Regions from separate parts of the Caldimonas hydrothermalis genome, predicted to be linked through region 1. Evidence: riboswitches for the same ligand, from Rfam matches in the RefSeq annotation. Region 1 holds a riboswitch; each other region holds the start of a gene.
What was found. A riboswitch is a leader RNA that binds a small molecule or an ion and turns the genes downstream of it on or off. The one in region 1 is predicted to bind cobalamin.
Positions count from the first base shown of each region.

Region 2: linked by a shared signal. The riboswitch ahead of AC1ECW_RS13970 (TonB-dependent receptor domain-containing protein) and the one ahead of AC1ECW_RS12620 (acyl-CoA thioesterase) in region 1 are both predicted to bind cobalamin.
Region 3: linked by a shared signal. The riboswitch ahead of AC1ECW_RS05160 (ZrgA family zinc uptake protein) and the one ahead of AC1ECW_RS12620 (acyl-CoA thioesterase) in region 1 are both predicted to bind cobalamin.

Region 1 is NZ_JBWQXA010000010.1:9,045-14,042, forward strand. It holds gene ychF (redox-regulated ATPase YchF) at 35-1,129, opposite strand; gene AC1ECW_RS12615 (GNAT family N-acetyltransferase) at 1,151-1,663, opposite strand; gene AC1ECW_RS12620 (acyl-CoA thioesterase) at 1,644-2,408, opposite strand; cobalamin riboswitch at 2,547-2,753, opposite strand; gene metE (5-methyltetrahydropteroyltriglutamate--homocysteine S-methyltransferase) at 2,757-4,998, opposite strand, start outside.
Region 2 is NZ_JBWQXA010000012.1:15,244-20,241, reverse strand. It holds gene AC1ECW_RS13975 (FecCD family ABC transporter permease) at 1-553, opposite strand, end outside; gene AC1ECW_RS13970 (TonB-dependent receptor domain-containing protein) at 574-2,415, opposite strand; cobalamin riboswitch at 2,478-2,724, opposite strand; gene AC1ECW_RS13965 (EamA family transporter) at 2,743-3,648, opposite strand; gene AC1ECW_RS13960 (Lrp/AsnC family transcriptional regulator) at 3,765-4,256, shown strand; gene rraA (ribonuclease E activity regulator RraA) at 4,253-4,750, shown strand; gene serB (phosphoserine phosphatase SerB) at 4,791-4,998, opposite strand, start outside.
Region 3 is NZ_JBWQXA010000003.1:28,687-33,684, reverse strand. It holds gene cobN (cobaltochelatase subunit CobN) at 1-1,217, opposite strand, end outside; gene AC1ECW_RS05170 (DUF2149 domain-containing protein) at 1,214-1,540, opposite strand; gene AC1ECW_RS05165 (hypothetical protein) at 1,537-1,998, opposite strand; gene AC1ECW_RS05160 (ZrgA family zinc uptake protein) at 2,006-2,545, opposite strand; cobalamin riboswitch at 2,616-2,873, opposite strand; gene AC1ECW_RS05155 (hypothetical protein) at 2,871-3,209, opposite strand; gene AC1ECW_RS05150 (exodeoxyribonuclease III) at 3,579-4,343, shown strand; gene ntrC (nitrogen regulation protein NR(I)) at 4,362-4,998, opposite strand, start outside.

The DNA.
Region 1 (4,998 bases):
CAAAGGGCGCCTCGTCCAGGGGAGCGATGGGGGCTCAGACGTTGAACAGGAAGTGCATCACATCGCCGTCCTTGACGATGTACTCCTTGCCCTCGGCGCGCATCTTGCCGGCATCCTTGGCGCCTTGTTCTCCGCCATAGGCGATGTAGTCGTCGTAGGCGATGGTTTGCGCACGGATGAAGCCGCGCTCGAAGTCGGTGTGGATGACCCCGGCGGCCTGGGGGGCCGTGGCGCCGATGGGCACGGTCCAGGCGCGCACTTCCTTCTCGCCGGCGGTGAAGTAGGTCTGCAGGCCCAGCAGCTTGAAAGCAGCGCGGATCAGGCGGTTCAGGCCGGGCTCGTCCTGGCCCATGGCCTGCAGGAACATGAGCCGGTCTTCGTCGCTCATGTCGGCCAGCTCGGCCTCGGTCTTGGCGCAGATGGCCACCACCGGTGCGTTCTGCCGTGCGGCGTAGTCCTTCAGGCGGTCGAGCAAGGGGTTGTTCTCGAAGCCGTCCTCGGCCACGTTGCCCACGAACATCGCCGGCTTGGCGGTGATCAGGCACAGCGGCTTGAGCACGGCCAGCTCTTCCTTGCTGAAGTCGATCGTGCGCACCGGCTGGCCCTCGTTCAGCGCGGCCTGGCACTTGCTCAGCACATCCACCAGGCGCTGAGCCTCCTTGTCGCCGCCGGCACGCGCCACCTTGGTGTAGCGCAGCAGGCTCTTTTCCACCGTGGCCAGGTCGGCCAGGCACAGTTCGGTCTGGATCACCTCGATGTCGGAGATGGGATCGACCCGGCCGGCCACATGGATGATGTTCTCGTCCTCGAAGCAGCGCACCACGTTGACGATGGCGTCGGTCTCACGGATGTGGCTGAGGAACTGGTTGCCCAGGCCCTCGCCCTTGGACGCGCCCGCCACCAGGCCGGCGATGTCCACGAACTCCACGATGGCCGGCACCACCCGTTCGGGCTTGACGATCTCGGCAAGCTTGGCCAGGCGCGGGTCGGGCAGCTCCACGATGCCCACATTGGGCTCGATGGTGCAGAAGGGGTAGTTCTCGGCGGCGATGCCGGCCTTGGTGAGGGCGTTGAAGAGCGTGGACTTGCCCACGTTGGGCAGGCCCACGATGCCGCATTTCAGGCTCATGGTGTCTCGGGCTCGGCGGGGTCAAACCTCGGATTTTACCGGGGCGTGGCAGACGTCCGGCAGCGCGCAGGCGACCGGACGGCGCACCACCACACGCCAGCCGGCCTGCAGCCCCCAGGGGGTGACTGGCCAGCAGTGGCGCACGCTGAGGGCGCGGATGAAGGGGTGTCCATGCGCACACAGCAGGGTGTGTACATCCGGGGCCTGCGCGATGGCTGTGTGCAACAACAAGCTGCCCAGACCGCGGCGGCGCAGTCGGGGATGCACCACCACGGCCAGTTCGCACACATGGGCCTGGGCGGTGTCGAACAGATGCAAGGCCGCCACCAGCCCCAGGTCATCCCCGGCCCACAAGCCCCAGGCACGTTGTTCGTTCCAAGGCAGGCGCTGGATCCACCCGCACAAGGCGTCGTCGTCGATGGCGTGGCCGAAGCGCGTGCGACGATCACGCCCGGGCAGCGCCAGCATCAGCAACTGCAAGGCGTGAGCGTGCGCCGGCTGCAGGGCTTGCAGCTCAAGTGTCGAGGGCCACATAGGTCATCGTCGCGGTGGTGCAGCGCCGCTGTTGCCCGGTGTCGGCCGACTCGATCCACATTTGCGCCTGAACCTGGATCGAGCGGCGCCCGGTGCGGCTGACCCAGGCGTGCACTTCGACGATGTCGCCCACATGGGCCGGGGCGTCGAAATCCACCCGCTCGCAGCCGGCCATCACCACCGTGCGCCGGCTGTGGCGTGTGGCGGCGACGAAACCGGCTTTGGCCATCCAGGCCATGGCCGGACCGCCGTGCAGGATGCCGCGGTGGTTCACATGGCTGGGAAAGACGATCTCGGCCACGGTACAGGCCTGGGCCGGTGGCTCGATGCTCGTGGCAGCGGGCACCGAGGCGGTCGCAGCACGCGCAGCGTGCGATGGGGGAAGCACCATCACGAAGCGCCCGCTCACGCAGGTGGCCCGATCGCCGCTGAGCAGATCTTCACGGACCAGCTCGGCTTCGATCCAGGCCGAGCGCTGGCCGATGTCGGTGACGCGCGCGTGCGCTTCGACGAGCTGACCGGCCGGGGCCGCGCAGGCAAAAGCCAGCTCGGTGATGCTGGCGGTCACCACGGGGCCGGACAAGGCCCGCGCGCCGACGATATAGGCCATCCGGTCCAGCATGGCCACGGCTGCGCCGCCGAACAGGGTGCCATGGTGGTTGGACTGGTCCGGCCACACCATGTCCACGGTGCGCAGGCTGGGCAGGGGCGGGGGCGTATCGTGCTTCGAGGCGGGCGAGGGCATGAGATGACGACTCCTTCACGGCAAGGGCAAGGCGTCGTCAAGGCCGGATGCAGCGGCAGACCCGGCGAGGGCAGGCTGGCATGCCGCCACCGTCAGGGTCGACCACGCGCCCAGATCAGGGACACCCCGCCCTGTTCACAGACACAGTGCTTCACGGCAGGTCTCCTGGCTCTCGGGTCATGGTTCGGGTCGGTCTTCCCAGCACGAGGCCAGTGACGTGTTGGACCGCGAACTCGCCGATCACAGTTGCGGGGGCAGCCACAGCGCAGGTCGCTTGCACGACCCTTCTGTCGTTCCCTTTTCATTCTTGCCGCGGGGCAAGAAACCGCGAAGCATTTTCACTTTACCTCAAGCCAGACACGGTGTGTGCTCGCGCAGCTCGCGCGCGGCGGCCACCATGTTTCGCAACGCGGGCAGCACTTCGTGCCACTGCCGGGTCTTCAGGCCGCAGTCGGGGTTGACCCACAACTGGCGGGGCGACAGATGCTGCGCCGCGCGGCGCAGCAAGGCCGCCATCTGCGCCGTGGACGGGATGTTGGGGCTGTGGATGTCGTACACCCCGGGGCCGATGCCGTTGGGGTAGGCGTGGCGCTCGAAGGCATCGAGCAGGTCCATGGCCGAGCGTGCGGTCTCGATCGTGATGACATCGGCGTCCAGGGCGGCGATGTGCTCGATGATGTCGTTGAACTCGCTGTAGCACATGTGGGTGTGGATCTGGGTGTGATCGGCCACGCCGTTGGCAGCCATCCGAAAGCACTGGCTCGCCCAGCGCAGGTAATCGGACTGGTCCTCGCGCCGCAAGGGCAGGCCTTCACGCAAGGCGGGTTCGTCGATCTGGATGATCGCGATGCCGGCGGCTTCGAGGTCCAGCACTTCTTGCCGCAAGGCCAGCGCCAGTTGGCGACAAGTCCGCTCCCGCGCCTGGTCATCGCGCACGAAGGACCAGTTCAGCAGGGTCACCGGGCCGGTGAGCATGCCCTTGACGGGGCGCTTGGTTCTTGATTGGGCGTAACGAGTCCAGTGCAGCGTCATCGGCGCCGGGCGTTGCACGTCGCCGTACAGAACGGGCGGCTTCACGCAGCGCGAGCCGTAGGACTGCACCCAGCCGTGCTCGGTGACGGCAAAGCCCTCGAGTTGCTCGGCGAAGTATTCCACCATGTCGTTGCGCTCGGCCTCGCCGTGGACGAGTACGTCCAGCCCCAGGTCCTCTTGTGCCCGGATGCAATGGTCGATCTCCTCTTGCATCGCCTGCTCGTACATGGCGGCGTCGATCAGACCTTCACGCAGGCGTTTGCGTTGCTGACGAATGGCGGGCGTCTGCGGAAACGAACCGATCGTCGTGGTGGGCCAGGCCGGCAGCCCCAGGCGCTGCTGCTGGACGGCGCTGCGCTGCGCGTAAGGGCTGCGCCGCTGGCCGAGCGTATCGTCCCACGCGGCCAGTGCCGCTTGCACCTCGGGACGATGCACGCCGGGGCTTTCGCGTCGCGATCGAAGCGCTCGTCGCTGCTGCTCGAGCAGCGGGGCCACGCTGTCTCGTCCCTCCTTGAGCGCGCGGGCCAGGATGTGCAGTTCCTGAAGCTTTTGTATCCCAAACGACAGCCACGAGCGCAACGGCTGTGGCAGGCGCGTCTCGGCATCCAGATCCACCGGCACATGCATCAAGGAGCACGAGGGCGCCAGCCACAAACGGTCTTGCAAACGCTCGGCCAGCGGCTCCAGCCAGTCCAAGGTGGCGTCCAGGTCGGTTTTCCAGACGTTGCGGCCGTCGATCACGCCCAGCGAGAGCACCTTGGTGGGCGGCACCAGGTTCAGTGCGGCGTCGATCTCGCCGCGCGCGCGCACGGCATCGAGATGCAAGCCGGCCACCGGCAGGTGGGCGGCCAGGTACAGGTTGTCGCGCAGCGCGCCGAAGTAGGTGGTCACCAGCAGTTGAACCGGCACGGCCTTGAGGGTGTGGTAGGCCAGGTTGAAGGCGTGACGCCAGCGCTCGTCCAAGTCTTGTACCAGCGCCGGCTCATCCATCTGCACCCAGGTGGCGCCGGCGCGGTGCAGGCGTTCGAGCCACTGTGCATAAACCGGCAGCAGCCTGGGCAGCAGGTCCAAGGGGTCGGAGCCGTCGCGCGCCTTGCCCAAGCGCAGCAAGCTCACCGGCCCGAGCAAGACGGGCTTGCCTCGCACCCCCAGGGCGCGGGCCTGTTCCCATTGCGCCTGCAGCCACGCATCGTCGAGCTGGAATTCGGTGTGGGCGTCGAACTCCGGCACGAGATAGTGGTAGTTCGTGTCGAACCATTTGGTCATCTCCGCAGCGGCTACCGGGTCGGCGCTGCAGTGGGCATGGGCGCGGCCGCGCGCGGCACGAAAGTACACCGACCATCGGTCGAGCCCGGCGGCCTGCGCGCGTGCCGGCAGGCATCCCAGCGCCGCGCAGGTGTCCAGCACATGGTCATACAGCGAAAAGTCGCCCACCGGGACCCAGTCGAGCCCGTTCTGAGCCGCCCAGTGCCGTTCACGCAATTGGGCGGCGGTGTGCAAGACGTGATCGACGGGGACCTCGCCACGCCAGTGGGCTTCGAGGGCGAATTTCAGTTCA
Region 2 (4,998 bases), on a different contig from region 1:
AGAAGATCATGCCGCGCAGCTGTGCCTCGGGCGCGATCGACAGGATGAAGGCCACGATGGCGCCAAAACCCGCGCCCACGATCACGCCCACCAGCAGCAGCTGCACGCTGGCGCGCGTGCTGTCGGCCTGGCGGCGGAAAGCCCGCGCGCCCAACAGGAAGACCAGCGCCGTGGCCACCAGCGCACCGATGGCCGCGCCCAGGTTGACCCAGGCCCAGGTGGCCCCCGCCCACAGCGCCAGCAGCGCGCCCACCGAGGCCCCGCTGGAGATGCCCAGCACATACGGGTCGGCCAGCGGGTTGCGCAGCAGGGTTTGCAGCAGCGCGCCGGCCAGCGCCAGCAGGGCGCCGCAGGCCAGGGCCGACAGCGCGCGCGGCAGGCGCAGATTCAGCACGATGTCCGCCCCGATGCCCTCGAGCCGGCCGGCCACGGCCGCCAGCACCTCGGCTGCGTCCAGCCGCTGGCTGCCCAGCCCCAGAGCGAGCATCAAGGCGAGGGCCACCCCGCCCAGCAGCACGGCATAGAACAGGGGCAGCGAGCGGACGAAGCGCATGGGCCTTCAGGCGCAGTGGCTCAGCGCGGCGACCAGCGCAGGCCGACGAACACCATGCGTCCGCCGGTGGCGTAGGTACGGGCCACCGCGTAGTCCTTGTCGCCCAGGTTGTCCACGCGGGCCAGCACGGTCCAGTCCTGCGCCAGGGTGCGGCTGGCATGCAGGCTCACGAGCCCGTAGCCGCCCAGGCGCACGGTGTTGGCCGCGTTGTCGAAGCGCTCACCGACCAGCTTCAGGTCGGCGCCCACGGTCCAGTCGCCGAGCGTGGCATCGGCGCCCAGTTGCGCATGGCGGCGGGCGCGGCGGGCCAGGAGGCGGTCGGTGTCGGCATTGAGCGGTTTCTGGAAGTCGACCGAGCCCCACAGGTTGACGGCGCCCAGGCGGTGCGCGCCCGAGAGGGTCACGCCTTTCAGGATCGCCTTGCCGGCGTTTTCGTAGCAGCCGAAGCTGCTGGCGCAGGGGCCGGGGGCACCGAAGTTGATGAGGTCCGTCACCTCGTTGCGGAAGACCACCACGCCGAACTGGCTGTTGCCCTGCGCGTAGCGCAGGCCGGCTTCCAGGTTGCGCGAGGACTCCGGCTTCAGGTCGGCCACGCCGTACTGGCTGAAGCGCTGGTAGAGCGTGGGGGCGCGGAAGGCCGTGCCCGCTGCAACGGTGGCCCGCCAGCCGGGTGCGAATGCGTAAGCATAGGAGGCGGCCCCTGTGGTCTTGCCTCCAAACTCGCTGTCGTCGTCGTGGCGGGCATTGAGCTGCACCGTGTGGCCGCGATCGCTCCAGCCGTAACCCAAGGCCAGCGCGTTTTGCGAGCGCGAGGCGTCCAGGGCCGGTGGGCCGGAGTTCTCCAGGCTGTCTTTGCGGCGCTCCAAAGCCGCGGTCAGGCGATGTGCGCCGATGCGGTATTCGTGATGCCACAGATAGCTGTCGACCTTGGTGTCGGTGAGATACGGCGAGGGGCGGGTGCGGTAACGGTCGCGCCCTTGGTTGGCGCTCAAGCGCATTCGATAGGCTGGCGACCACTGCGCCGACCATGTCAAGCCCAGGGTTTGAACGTCATACAAGGCACGGTCGTCGGCCGTGCTGGCAAAGCCGTCGTATTGGGAGTCGAGGTCGTTGACCAGCGCCGAGGCTTCCAGGCGATGCCCTTGGGCCACGGCCCAGCCCAGGCGGGCAGAGGCGGAGGTGCGTTCGTAGCCGTCGCGGTCGGCGAAGCCCACGCCCGGGCGGGTGTCGAAACCCTTGCTGTCTTCATGCCCTACGCTCAGGGCATAGTCGAGGGCACCGCTCTTGCCGTGCACGCCGATGTCGGCCTTGCGCGTACGGTGACTGCCCAAGCCTAGGCCAATGCTCGGCGTGGCAGGACCCTCGCCCTTGCGCGTGAAGATCTGCACCACGCCGGAGATGGCGTCCGATCCGTAAACGGCGGCGGCCGGTCCGCGCAGAATTTCGATGCGCTCGATCTGTTCCACCGGCAAGGCGTTCCAGCTGGCGCCCCCCGTGGACTGAGAATCGACGCGCACGCCGTCGATGAACACGGCCGTGAAGCGGTTGTCGCCGCCGCGCAAGAACAAGCTGGTATTGGCCGCCGGCCCGCCATTGCGCGAGAACTCCACGCCCGGCGTGCGCGAGAGCAGGTCCGCCACCGTGGTGGCGCCGCTGCGTTCGATGGTGTCTCGCTCGATCACGGACATGTCTGCGAGCACCTCGTCGAGCCTTTGCTCGACGCGCGTGGCCGTGACGATGACGGTGTCCAGTGTAGGGGCCTGCGCCAGCAGCGTTTGGGCAGCGGCAGCCAGCGGCGCAAGTGCGCAAGAAGGCGCAAGAATCCATCGCGCGCTGCGACGGAGGGGTCGGGCAAGAGACATGGTTGAAACGGCAATGATCGTTCCAGCCCACTTCCCCGCAGGCCAGAACCCATCGAGCGCGCGCACGCGCTCCCCTGTTGGCCGGTATCCGGGCTGACAGATCCACACCGATCACCTTCCCAGCCGCGACCCGAAGGACTCGGCCAGTGGTTGAGGATCGGCGCTGAGCGCACCCGAAGGCGTGCCCGTCTGCTTACCGTTGCGGGGGCAGCGCAGGTTGGCGTGCCGGCGGGGCCGACGGCGCTTCCTGCTTCCCGTTTAACTGCCCGGCGGGACCGCCGGGCGAGCACCAACATGGGGAATTGTAGTACGACGGATGCTGCGTCTTCATCGACGCCGCGCTGCCGTGCCGCGCAGCATCAGCACCACGCCGCCGAGCACGATGCCGGCGGCCAGCCACTCGGGGCCGGTGATGTGCTCGCCGGCCACCGTCACGCCCAGCACCATCGCGATCACCGGGTTGACGAAGGTGTAGCTCGATGCCAGCGCGGCGCTCGTGTTCGCCAGCAAGTACATGTAGGCGTTGAAGGCGATCAGCGAGCCGAACACCACCAGGTAGAACCACGCGCCCACCGCCAGCGGCTCGGGCGGCCAGGCGGGCGACTCGCCGGCAGCCCAGGCCAGCGCCATCAGCACGAGCCCGCCGCAGATCATCTCGCTGGCGAAACCCATCGCGCCCGGGGCCATCGGCAGGCTGCGCTGGCTGAGCACGCTGCCCAGCGACCAGGTGAGGCAGGCGATCGCAATCGCTGCCAGCCCCGCGGGGGAGGCCTGGAAGCCGGCGCCCTGGGTGAGCATCAGCACGCCGGCCAGGCCCACGGCGATGCCAGCCATCTCCAGGCGAGCGGGCACCACACGCCACAGCAGGTTGAGGGCCGCGATCATCAGCGGCACCACCGCGATGAAGGCCACCACCAGGCCCGAGCCCACGGTCTGCTCGGCATAGGCCGTGCCGCCCATGCCACCGCCCAGCATCAGGGTGCCCACCACCAGGGCATTGCGCCATTGGTGCGCGTTGGGCCAGGCCACGCCGCGCCAGCGCATCCAGGCGGCCAGCACCACGCCGGCCAACAGGAAGCGGGTGCCCATCTGGAAAAAAGGCGGGAAGCTGATCAGCGCATACTTGATGGCCAGGTAGGTGGAGCCCCAGACCAGCCAGGTGGCCGCGAGGCAGAGCATCACCATCGGGCTGAGCGCGGGGGCGGAGGGCAGCGAAGAGGTGGCGGTGGACATGAGCGTGTTGTCGTCAGGTGTTGAGCCGCTATGCTAGAAAAGCTTGAAGCGCCGATGAAGATGAATTCAACGGAGATGAAGCCAATCCACCGTGAATCTCAAAGAAGGAAGCTGCCTTGACTTTGAACCTGGAACTGGACCATCACGATACCCGCATCCTGGCCGAACTGCAGGCCGATGCCCGCCTGTCGATGGCCGAGCTGGGCCGGCGCGTGCACCTGAGTCAGCCGGCCGTCACCGAGCGCGTGCGCAAGCTGGAATCGGCCGGCGTCATCACCGGCTACCGCGCCAGTGTGAACCTCGCCAAACTGGGCTATGGCATCCGCGCCATCGTGCGGGTGGGGCGGGCCGAATACGCCCGGGTGGTGAAGCTCATCCAGCAGACGCCTGAGGTGATCAACGCCTACAACGTGACCGGCGAGGACAGTTGGATCCTGGAAATCGCGGTGATCGACGTCGCCCACCTCGATGCGGTGGTGACGAAGTTCTGCTTGCTCACGGAAACTTCCACCTCCATCATCCTCAACGCGGCGCGCGAGCACCAGCCCATGCTGCCGGCCCGGCCCGAGGACGTCAAACCGCCCATCAAGAAGATCGACAACGCATGAACTTCGAGACCTTCTCCACCTGCGATCTGTGCGACGAGCACAAGGCCGACACCGACGGCGCCTTCCGCGTGTTGCCGCCCGTGTTCCACAGCTACGGCGGCAAGGCCCGCTTTGCCGGCCCGGTGCGCACGGTGAAGTGCTATGAGGACAACACCGAGGTGAAAGCCTTGCTGGAAGGACCGGGCCACGGCCAGGTGCTGGTGGTGGACGGCGGCGCCTCGCTGGCCCGCGCGCTGGTGGGCGGCAACATCGCCGCCGCGGCGGCGAAGAACGGCTGGGCCGGTGTGGTGGTGAACGGCTGCGTGCGCGACCTGGCTGAGATTCGCACATGCGACGTCGGTATCCGTGCCCTGGGCCTCAACCCCATGCCTACCGAACGCCGCCACCAGGGCCAGCGCGATGTGCCGGTGCAAGTGCAGGGCGTGTGGGTGCGTCCGGGCGAATGGTTGTTCGCCGACGAAGACGGCATCGTGGTGATGCCGGCACGAGGCTGACATTCAGCCCGCACGGACCAACCGATGCGGGCTTGGCGCTTCAATGCAGCACGTCCAGCAAGCGATCCAGACCGCCAAGGTTGATCGCCACCATCGCCTGCTCGCGCACCTTGGGCTTGGCGTGGTAAGCCACGCTCAGACCGGCGGCGGCCATCATCAGGAGGTCGTTGGCGCCGTCGCCCACGGCGATGGCTTGTGAGGGCGGGCAGCCCAGGCGTTGGCACAGGGCCAGGAGCTGGCGCTTCTTT
Region 3 (4,998 bases), on a different contig from region 1:
CTGCGTGGCACGTTCAGGAAAGACGCTCCGAAGTGGCTGCCACCGGGCGGGTAGTTGTAGACCATGGCCACGAGCTGCCGGTGCGCCGCGGGCGTATCGCGCAGGGCCACCAGGCGCCGTGCCTTGTCCGCCACGGCCTGGGCCTGGCGCTCGATCAGCTCGGTGCGCCGCCCGCCATCGGCATGGGCGGTCACCACCACGGGGTCGATGGCCCCGGCCGCCTCGGGCTGCACCAGGTAGAAGGGGGCGTCGGCCAGCTTCAGACCCGTGGGGTCACGCTCCCAGGTGGCCGTATCGCCATGGCGGTAGGGCTGAGTGGCCAGCACCGGCGTGCCCCATGCCTGGAACAAGGCCTGCAAGGCCGCCGACTGCGAACTGATCTGATGCAGCACCAGCACCCGCGGTGGCGCAGCACCGAGCAGCTCACGCAGCCCGTTGGCATCGAGCTGCTGCCCGAAGACGGCATAGGCGTCGAGCCCCTGGGCCTCGAACAGCTGCAACCACCGGTCGAGCCAGGCCGTTTCCCCGTCGATGAAATGGTGGCGGTGTACCAGCACAGCCACGGTCGGCCGATTCGCACGCCCGGCCCGCCAGCGCTGCCAGTCCTGGACGTCGGCCAAGAAGCCCGGGGCCTGCGGGTGGTAAAGCGCGCGCAACGGCCAAGTCTGCGGCGCGGGCCAGTCCATGGCTGCCACTGCTGCGCCCGAGCGGCCCGATGTCAGCCAGGTCTCGCCCAGCCGCAGGGCATGGCGCAGGTTTGCCGCCCCCCCGGCACGCAGATAAGCCGCCATGCGTGCGGCCACGTCGTCGGCCGCCGGCGTGCCCGCCGACGCATCCGCCGGGACGATCCACACCAGGCTGCCCGGTCGCTGGCGTGCATGGGCCTCGAACAGCTCGCCGAACTGGCGCTGCAGCCGCGTCACCACCGTGGGGTGCGGGGCGTCGATCCACACCAGGTCCGCACGCGCCAGCCCCTCGGCCATCGCCTGACGCTGCGCGGCCTGGCCCGCGGGTGGATCCTGCAAGGGATGGTCCAGATGCTGCACCTGCCAGCCCCGTTCGGCCGCGACACGCTCGACCTGCGCGGTGCGGGACGCCGGCGTCACATCCACCGTGACCCACAGCAGGGTGCGCGCCTGTGCCACACCGCCGAATCCGCCGCCTGAGGCCAGCATCAGCAGCGCCACCACGGGCAGCCAGGCCCGCCATCCACTCATTGGGGCGGCTCCGCGCTCGGGGCAGACGCGGCTTCGGGCACATAGACGATGCTGCCATCGCGCAGCCGGTAGGCCACACCGGCGCGCACGCCCTCGCCTTCGCCGACCGAGCCGCTGCCGCGGTAGCGCACCTCCCGGCCCTGCTCGCGCACCACGATCTCCGGGGCCCCGTCGCCCACCGCCACAGCCCCGCCCTGGCGTGCCATGCTCACGGCGATCAGCAAACCCACCACCAGCACCAGGAAGACATCCACGAGGTTGATGGCCGAGAGCATCGGGTCGTCGTCGTCCTCGTCGAAGACCTTGAGAAAGCGCAGGCTCATGCCGACGCTCCCCGCGCCCGCTTCACCGCCAGCAGCTCGGCCAGCAGCCAGCGCCTGCGCACCGAGTACAGCACCAGGCCCAGGCAGGCGGCCGTGAGGGCCAGCACCACGCCGGCGAAGGCACCGCTGAACACCGACAGCGCCGCGTGCCCCTGGCCGCTGGCCACGCCCTGCAAGGCCGGGCCCAGCGGGATCATCGTGGCGATCAGCCCCAGCATGGGAGTGACGCGGCTGAGCAGGCGCAGCGGCTCCATGCGGGCCAGGGCCTGAAGCTCCAGTTCGTCCAGCGTCAGGGTGTCGGCCCCGCGCAGCAACGAGAAACCCGGCGAACGTCGTTGCCAGGCCTCGACCGCGACAACGCCCGCCATCCACAAGGCATAGGCAAACGCGCAGGCCAGCAGCACGAGGACCGGCGTCAGCAGCCACTGCACGATCTGCAGGAAACCCAGTTCGAGCATGGTCGCCTCAAAACGTCAGCGCCGGGAAGCGTGGGCGCACCGTGACGGTCTTGCGGCCCTTGGGCGAGGCAAGCTGCACGCGCAACTGTTTCAGGCCGGGGTGGTCGCGAAACGCGGTGAAGGACACCGCGTTGAGCGCTTCGGGCCGGTCGCAGCGGAACTCGGCACGGTAGACGATGTTGGGGATGTCAGCGTTCGGATCGGCCGCCGCCGGATCGGGGGTGGCCTCGTGGCCGACCACCTGGCACCGGGCATCGGCAGCAGGCTGCAGGAAATTCAAAGGGTCCTGCAGCCGTGTCTTGAGCTCGCTCCACACCCGCTCCTGGTCTGCCCCCTGGGGCGGGTAGTCGTAGCCCAGCAAGCTCTCCAGCGGCACGTCGAAGACTGCGGTGAGGGTGCTGCCCTCCACCACCAGCCGCACCGCACCGTGGCCGTGGCTGTGGCTCCCGTGAGCCCAGGCCACGGACGTGAGAACAGACCCAGCGCCCACCCACAGGCAGGCGCACAGGCGCGGCACGAAGCTCGCGCACGAGAACGACTTGAACATGACCGTTTGCGATGAGAAACGCTCTCACCGCCTTCCCCGACGGTGCACGAGCCTCACGGCCTGGCAATCACGCCGGGCCACCTTGTTGGCCGGTATCCGGGCTGGTGGAAACGACCTTCATCGCCTTCCCGGGGATGCCGACAACCCATCACCAGTGGCCTGCAAGATGAAAGCGGGAGCGCGTCCTGCGAAGACGCATCCTCCGTCCACTTACCGTTGCGGGGGCAGCGCTGGTTAGACACGGCCCGCGCAGGCCGGCGTCCCCCAGCTTCCCGTTGAACTGCAGCGCGTGAACCGCACTGCGAGCACCAACCTTCACATCCTATCAGCCCGGGCCAGGTCGATCGACGACCACCCAGGGCCCGTGCGAGCGTTCGCGCAACAAGACCTGCACGCGCTCGACCAGCGCTTCGATGCGACGGCTCAGTTCCATGCGCCGCGGCAAGCCCGGCAGCGCGGCCTCCAGCACACGACGGTCTTCGCGCGCCATCGCCAGCGCCGTTTGCTGCACGATCACCGCCGCGCGCAGGCGCATCACCTCAGCCTCCAGGTGATCGATCCGCCAGGCCTGCTCCCGCAATTGCGCGCTGCAACGCGCTTGCACCTGCCCATACAGGGCAACCAAGGCGCGATGCTCCTGTGCCAACGTTCCCACTTCGACCATGGCTGACTCTCCCGTTCATCCAGCCCCGAAGCTGCCGGGGCGTCCGTTTGCCATCGTGGGATCGACGATTTATTTGCAAACGATTCTCATTTGTGTTTATACTGCGGTCAAGTCATCGCCCTGCCGCTTGCAGGGCCGCCACGCCGGTCATCGTGGGGCGATCCGGGGCCACAGGCCCTCGATCGTTTTGGCCAGCCAAAGGCGGGTTTGCGCCCGTCTGGTAGCCAGGCTGCTTTTTCGACCCTCACCGCGAGCCGGTGCTACTGGCCTGCGGCAAGACCGCCTTCGTGGACGATCTCATGGGCTCGATCATCGGCCCGGTGCGCAGCGTCTACACTCGGCGTCCCGCGTCCCTCACTCGGTGCCCCGATGCAACTCGCCACCTGGAACGTCAACTCCCTGGCCGTGCGCCTGCCCCAGGTGCTGGACTGGCTGGGCCAGCACCAGCCCGAGGTGGTGGTGCTGCAGGAAACCAAGCTCACCGACGACAAGTTCCCGCACGCGCAGTTTGCGCAGGCCGGCTATGCGGCGCAGTGGTTCGGCCAGAAGACCTACAACGGCGTGGCGCTGCTGAGCAAGACGCCCGCCGAGGACGTGGTGCGCAACATCCCGGGTTTTGCCGACGAGCAGGCCCGCGTGATCGCCGGCACGGTGGGCGATCTGCGCGTCATCGGGGCCTATTTCCCGAACGGTCAGGCGCCGGGCACCGACAAGTTCGAATACAAGATGCAGTGGATGCGCTCGCTGCGCGACTGGGTGCGTGAAGAACTGGCCCGCCACCCGAAGCTGGTGCTGATGGGCGACTACAACATCGCCCCCGAAGACCGCGATGTGTACGACCCCATCGCCTGGGCCGGGCAGATCCACTGCACGCCCGAGGAACGCGAGCAGTTTCGTCAACTGCTGGCGCTGGGCCTGTACGATGCCTTCCGGCTTTTCGAGCAGCCGCCCAAGAGCTGGTCCTGGTGGGACTACCGCAACCTGGCCTTCCGCAAGAACCAGGGGCTGCGCATCGACCACATCCTGGTGAGCGAGGCGTTGAAACCCTCGGTGACGGCCTGCACCATCGACAAGGCCCCGCGCAAGAACGAGCGCCCCAGCGACCATGCGCCGGTGGTGGCCGTGATCGCCTGAGGAGGCCGGGCGCCAGCCTCAATCGTCGAGCCCCAGCTCCTGGATTTTGCGGGTGATGGTGTTGCGCCCGATGCCCAGTTTCTGCGCGGCTTCGATGCGACGACCGCGGGTGAGCGCCAGTGCCGTGTGGATGAGCCGGGCCTCGAAGCGGCGGGTCAGGGTGTCCCACACGTCGGGCTGCCCGGAGGCGAGCAGCTCCCGCGCCTCGCGCTCCAGATCCCGCAGCCAGTCACCGGCGGCCTGCACCGGCCCGCCGGCGCAGTCTGCCGGCTGCGCCGCAGGCTCGGCCTGGCCGGCGGAGGGCGCCACGGCCGTCGCCGCCGCGCTCGGCTGCGCAGGCAGCACCGACACCGGCGGCTTGGGCGAGAGCGTGGCCTCACCCAGCAGTTCGGGCGGCAGGTCCTTGTCCTCGATGACTTGGGCCGGCGCCATCACAGTCAGCCAGTGGCAGACGTTCTCGAGCTGACGCACGTTGCCGGGAAAGTCAAAGGCCATCAGCCGCTCCAGCGCCGAATCGGAGATGCGCTTGGCTTCCACGCCCAGTTCCTTGGCGCTCTTTTGCAGGAAGTAGCGCGCCAGCGTGGGGATGTCCTCGCGCCGCTCGCGCAGCGGCGGCAGTCGCAGGCGGATGACGTTGAGGCGATGGAAGAGGTCC